DNA from 2 places in the Xenorhabdus sp. Sc-CR9 genome. Region 1 is predicted to be linked to the other one. Evidence: predicted binding sites of a transcription regulator. Region 1 holds the regulator's gene; the other holds the start of a gene.
What was found. The regulator sigma-54, encoded in region 1, starts transcription at its own class of promoters, with help from an activator protein. The targets are predictions, from matches to a motif close to GTTGGCACANNTTTCGCTNT.

Region 1 (3,429 bases):
ACCGGCAGGTTATCTACGCAATAGAAACCCATGTCTTCCAGCGCCCGCAGAGCAACGGACTTACCAGAACCTGAACGACCACTGACTATCATCAGCACCATGAGGTGACTCTCCTAAATGTTTATAATTGTATTAGTTATTTATTCAGTAATAATTTTATATAGCTCTTCGTCACTCTGTGCTGAACGCAGGCGACGGCAAAGGTTTTTATCTGCAAGGCGCTTTGCTATTAATGATAGCGAGTGTAAATGGGTTTGACACTGGTCTGATGGCACCAATAAAGCGAACAGTAAGTCAACAGGCTGATTATCAATGGCATCAAAGGTAATAGGGTGCTCCAGATGCAAAAACACGCCAACGGCATTGTGTGAGCATTCCTTGTCTAATTTGCCGTGTGGGATCGCAACCCCGTTGCCGATGCCTGTTGTGCCTACTTTTTCGCGGGAAAGAATAGCTTCGAACACGGTATGTTCCGGTAATTCAAGCTGTTTTGATGCTAGCTCACTGATAATCTCTAAGGCTCGCTTCTTACTCGAACAAGGGACGTTATTGCGTGTACATTCGGGTGAAAGCACTGAGCTTAGCGGTAAATCTGTTTCGTTGTTCATTTCTTTATTCACTTAGAGCCTTGTGATACCAGATGCCTCAAGGCATCTGGTATTAATGCACTGCTTCCAGACAGAACAGTGTAATTTTATGACGGCCCCGTTGTCTGGAAACTGTTAATGTTGTCTCAATTTACTTTTGTGTTTGGTCAATTGACGAGCGAGTTTATCTGCCAATGCATCAATTGCCGCATACATGTCTTCATGCTCTGAGGTGGCATGCAACTCACCTCCGTTGATGTGCACTGTGGCTTCCGCGATTTTCTGCACTTTTTCCACTCGGAGGGTGACCTGAATGAGGTTAATCTTATCGAAATATTGATCCAGTTTGCCGCATTTGGTGTTCACAATGTTGCGCAGTGCATCTGTGATTTCAATATTGTGGCCTGTGACATTGAGTTGCATAGTGTTTTCCTTCTCTGTGTTGTTCAAACCAGCTTTTTACGTTGGTTTGAAGGCGGGATGGATAACGACTCTCTATATTTTGCGACAGTTCGGCGTGCCACCTGAATGCCTTGGTCGGCCAGCATGCTGGTCAATTTATTGTCACTCAGGGGCTTGACCGGATTTTCTGCCGCGACCAGTTTTTTCACCAGGGCACGTATTGCGGTAGAAGAGGCTTCGCCTCCGCTATCGGTATTGACATGGCTGGAGAAAAAATATTTAAGCTCAAAAATACCTCGCGGACTATACAGATACTTCTGGGTCGTCACACGTGAAATGGTGGATTCATGCATATCAACCTGATAGGCAATATCGGCCAAGACCAGCGGTTTCATATGCTCCTCACCATATTCAAAAAAATCTTGCTGCCGTCCAACAATGCAGCGGGCGACTTTCAATAAAGTCTCATTACGGCTTTCGAGACTTTTGATAAGCCATTTAGCCTCTTGCAAGTTATTGCGAATGAAGAGGCTGTCACTTTCATTATGGGCTAACTGTCCCAGTGCTGCATAGTGTTGGTTGATACGCAGGCGGGGGATGCTATCGGTATTCAGCCTGACTTGCCAGCTGTCATTTTCTTTTTGCGCCAATACATCTGGAATAACATACTCGGACTCACCGGTATTGACTACTAACCCCGGTTTCGGCTCCAGTGATTGAATAATATCAATTGCCTCTTTCAGAACATTTTCTTTTAATTTGCTCTGACGTAATAAATTACGGAAGTCTCGATTACCCAGTAGTTCAAGATACTTACTAACGACGAGTTTAGCTTCATTCAAGTAAGGTGTTTCGGGTGGCAGCATGGAAAGTTGGATAAACAGGCATTCACGTAAATCACGGGCGGCAACCCCAATCGGATCAAAATGTTGTATGCGCTTGAGAACAGCTTCGACTTCTTCCGGTGTCAGTTCATCATCGCCCATGCAGGCAAGGATCTCTTCGGTAGATACAGTCAGATAGCCGCTGTCATCAATCGCATCAATGATCGATGTGGCAATGGCAGTGTCCGTCTCAGTAAAGGGGGTTAATCCTGCCTGCCACATAAGGTAGTCTTGGAGTGTCTGGGTTGTTTCCCCTTGATAAACGGGAAAGTCATCATCACCGTGATCACTGTGGCTTCCTGAAGGCGTACCAGCGGTATAAATTTCATCCCAACTGGTATCCAGTGGCAGCTCTTTGGGCATATCTTTCTGTTCAAGCGCTTCGCGGGTATCCATGACTTCCATTTCAGTTTCTGGAAGATCTCGATTCTCCACTTCCTGATGCAGCTCATCTTGTTCAAGCAGTGGATTAGTTTCCAGTGCTTGTTGGATTTCTTGCTGAAGCTCAAGCGTAGAAAGTTGCAACAAACGGATAGCTTGCTGGAGCTGGGGCGTCATCGTCAGTTGTTGACTGAGCCTGAGTTGCAAACTTTGCTTCATAGCGTTACTACTTTCTCCTTAATCTAGCTTGAATGATCCCTTAAATTACGCCTGACAGAAAAATCAGAATCAAAGGCGGAAGCCTTCACCCAGATAGACGCGTTTTACTTGCTCGTTATTCAGGATGTCATCAGGGCTGCCGTGGGCAATCAAGTGACCTTGACTGACGATATAAGCACGTTCACAGACATCCAGTGTTTCACGGACATTGTGGTCAGTAATCAGGACACCCAATCCGCAGTCTCGCAGGTGTTGAATGATCTTTTTGATATCCAATACGGATATCGGGTCAACACCGGCAAAAGGCTCATCCAGCAAGATGAATTTGGGATTGGCGGCCAGCGCGCGGGCAATCTCCACGCGGCGGCGTTCACCACCAGAAAGTGATTGCCCAAGGCTATCACGCAGATGGGAGATATGAAACTCTTCCATCAACTCTTCTGCGCGCGTTTTTCGTTGTTCTTTGTTAAGGTCTTTGCGGATCTCAAGGACAGCCATCAAGTTGTCGAAGACACTCAGGCGGCGGAAGATTGAAGCTTCTTGCGGTAAATACCCTATTCCACGTCGGGCGCGTTCATGTAGCGGCAATAAGCTGATGTCTTCTTCATCAATGGAGATAGAGCCTGCATCACGCGGAACAATGCCAACCACCATGTAGAAAGTGGTTGTCTTACCTGCACCGTTGGGACCAAGTAAGCCAACAATTTCTCCTGACCTTACTTTCAGGCTGACGTTCTCAACGACCTTCCGGCCCTTATATGCCTTTGCCAAATTTGCTGCGTTTAGTATTGCCATAAGTCGTTATTTACTCTTTTTGTGAACTTCAGCGCCTTGGGTACCCGGGCCTTTGTCTTGTAATTGGGCAGGCAACAGGACGGTTGTGACATGTTTACCTTTATCACTAAAGGCTTCCATTTGCTGTGTCGGCACGAGGTAGGTGATTTTGTCACCCTTAA
Region 2 (3,429 bases), on a different contig from region 1:
CGTAACCCGCCAAGGGGATTTTTGATTTCATGTGCCAGCCCCCGAACCAATTCCCGCGCAGCTGCCTGCTGTGCTTGTTGAATCTGCTCTTGGCTTAAACGTCGCTGGCTATCCATAGGTGCTAGTTCCAGCAGAATAAACTGTTCGGAAATTGGCTGGGCACTGAGCGACATCACGTGAGAGTGATTATTAATCACCAATATGACTTCGTTATCGGTAAAGCCATGGCCGCTTATCAAACTAGAACGCATCAATTCTGTATCCAATGAGATATAGCTAAACAGAATTGGAAGGGGTGTGCCGAATAACTTACGTGAACTTTGTGCCAGAAGTTGCATTGCAGAATGATTGGCATAACGGATAATCAAATCATTATCCAGCACTAAGACACTGTTTATCTGTGAGTCGAGAATCTGTTCTGCATCGGGCAAATCAACCATTGTCATTCAATCTCTGCACTTTTTTGGTGCATTGTAGCCTATCTAAGCAACTCAATGGGCTTTCTGTTAAGAATGTATTTTGACTCCTTCGGAATAAGAGTCATTACGTACAATGTGAACCTGCTTATATGCACCGGAAAAGAACCCATCCGAAGATGGGTCAAAGTTTCACGGCAACAAAAAATGAATCACAGTAATATCATCAAGTACAATATTCAGCATTACACACTGTAATACAGTTCAAACTCCAGAGGATGTGGAGCCATACGGACACGTTCAACTTCACCTTGTAATAAATTGATATAAGCATCAATTCCATCATCGGTGAAAACACCACTGCGTGTCAGGAATTCGCGATCTGCATCCAATGCAGCCAAAGCCTCTTCTAAAGAAGAAGCCACAGTTGGGATCTCTTGTGCTTCTTCCGCAGGCAGGTCATACAAGTTTTTATCCATTGCATCACCCGGATGGATTTTATTGATGATGCCATCAAGGCCAGCCATCAGCAGGGCGGAAAAAGCCAGGTAAGGATTCGCTGCCGGATCAGGGAAACGCACTTCAATACGGCGGGCTTTAGTGCTGGCTACAACCGGAATACGGATAGAAGCAGAGCGGTTACGGGCAGAATAAGCCAGCATAACCGGAGCTTCAAAGCCGGGTACCAGGCGTTTGTAAGAGTTAGTGGTTGGATTCGTGAAGGCATTCAATGCACGGGCATGTTTGATAATACCGCCGATATAGTACAGCGCCATCTCAGACAGACCACCGTATTTATCACCTGCAAACAGGTTAGTGCCATCTTTGGATAGTGACATATGGCAGTGCATCCCAGAACCGTTATCACCGACTAATGGTTTTGGCATAAATGTGGCAGTCTTACCATATTTATGGGCAACATTATGAACCACATACTTATAAATTTGGGTTTCATCTGCTTTTTTTGTCATGGTATTAAAACGGGTGGCAACTTCGTTTTGTCCGGCTGTTGCAACTTCATGATGGTGTGCTTCAACCACCAAACCCATTTTTTCCATTGTCAGACACATGGCTGAACGTAGGTCTTGAGAGGAATCTACTGGCGGAACAGGGAAATAGCCGCCTTTGATGCCGGGACGATGGCCTTTGTTACCGCTTTCATAACGTGTGCCGCTGTTCCATGCTGCCTCAGTATCATCAATATGGTAGTAAGAGCCAGAGATGGAACTCCCGAAACGGATATCATCGAACAGGAAAAATTCGGGTTCTGGTCCAAATAAAACGGTGTCTGCAATGCCGCTCGCACGCAAGAAATCTTCCGCGCGTTTGGCAATGGATCGGGGATCGCGATCATAACCTTGCATCGTGCCCGGTTCCAGAATATCGCAACGTATAATGAGCGTGGCATCATTAAAGAAAGGATCAATCATTGCAGTGCTTGGGTCTGGCATTAACACCATGTCGGACTCATTGATACCTTTCCAGCCACCTATAGATGAACCGTCAAACATTTTTCCATCTTCGAAGAAATCGTCATCAACTTGATGGGCAGGGATAGTGATATGTTGTTCTTTACCTTTGGTATCAGTAAAACGTAAGTCAATAAACTTCACCTGATGCTCTTCAATTATGGACAAAACATGTTCAACGGACATACTGAATTCTCCTGGTTTACATCGGCCAGATAAAACTGTGCAAGAAAACTGCTGTTTTATCTAGGGGCGATTGTGTATCTCTGCACAGTCAATTTTTGTGAAATTACTCATGCAAAGATTAATGCGAAAAGCGTGCCAACTTTTAAAAAGTCTTTAATATCAGAGTATGATTTTTTGGCGGCTAGAGAATGGATAGGATAAAGGCCAGTTTTAAAATATTTTGCACTGTATTGGTGACCTTCAGTTACGGGTGTGCACTTAAGTGGTGCGATAGACCGTTCTGGTCGATAGTTCTATAAGTATAGGGATAGGGATAGCCTTCGTGTTTTCCAATTGAGATTTCTTTTCTTCTGACAGAATCCGACTATGATAATCAGGATATCTCCATACTATCTGCAGTTTCATTATTTTTAAATTTGGTACAGGTAATAAGTAATTTGTCTATACCCCATGGATTCACTAAATAACATATGATGAATACCACCTCTATAAGAGGCGGTATTTATTTAAGAACAAATTGAATAACCAGCTAATATTAATGAGAATTAGTACATTAATTTGTAATATATGTTGAATAGCTAATCTGATTATCAATATTTGCTTCGCTGTTATTTCCGCCACCTGGCTCATATCCCCAGGTCACGACCCTTTTATCCGCTGTCAGGGCTGCAAATGCTCTTCCTGTCGCGTAGATAGCCCTTACATCTTTCAATTGATCTTTGACATTTGTACAATCACCGCCAAAATCGCTTTCTCCCCAAGCGGTTACTGTCCCATCTTTGTGTAATGCAGCACATGCATTTGCTGTACACGTTACCTGAACAATATTCTCATTACATCCGCTGGGTGGCTCATACTTAGAGGGTGTATTTATATTGTAATCATGGGATATCTGGGCTTTATAGGATTGTGTCCTAAACATGACACATTCGTAATTACCAGATATATCTGTGATATTATCGTATGTCTTAATGAAGTCGAAAGGTGGATTTGGTGGTACATTCAGAGTCATCGTCAACTTATTGTCAGTACCCAGAATTGCTCTACCTCGCACGTTCTCAATAATATTCAGCTCATTTTCACCATTTAAGATATCCCACTCAGAAGGATTAACTGATTGAATGGCTAAATCTCCGGGTACTGGATAGATACCATCAAATTTAGGAGGAATAGGCGCTGCGAATGTTAAAAGCTCTGCTGTACCATCCTTATGGATAAACGTGAAATAACACCCAGCAGGTACAATTGCACGAGGATAACTGTAGTCTCGACCTAGTATCGTTGAATATGGAAATCCTAACCAACCGTTAGGAACCTCATCATCCATTCTGAGCCATAATGAGTGCTGAGTTTCAGTA

Region 2: a site for sigma-54 is predicted at 2,192-2,211, ahead of glnA (glutamate--ammonia ligase). Genes of this name have one in related genera too.

Annotation. Positions count from the first base shown of each region.
Region 1 is NZ_CAWQTY010000108.1:29,292-32,720, forward strand. It holds gene rapZ (RNase adapter RapZ) at 1-101, opposite strand, end outside; gene ptsN (PTS IIA-like nitrogen regulatory protein PtsN) at 141-608, opposite strand; gene hpf (ribosome hibernation promoting factor) at 723-1,010, opposite strand; gene rpoN (RNA polymerase factor sigma-54) at 1,034-2,473, opposite strand; gene lptB (LPS export ABC transporter ATP-binding protein) at 2,543-3,268, opposite strand; gene lptA (lipopolysaccharide ABC transporter substrate-binding protein LptA) at 3,275-3,429, opposite strand, start outside.
Region 2 is NZ_CAWQTY010000222.1:82,025-85,453, forward strand. It holds gene glnL (nitrogen regulation protein NR(II)) at 1-446, opposite strand, end outside; gene glnA (glutamate--ammonia ligase) at 662-2,071, opposite strand; gene AACQ81_RS17945 (hypothetical protein) at 2,625-3,429, opposite strand, start outside.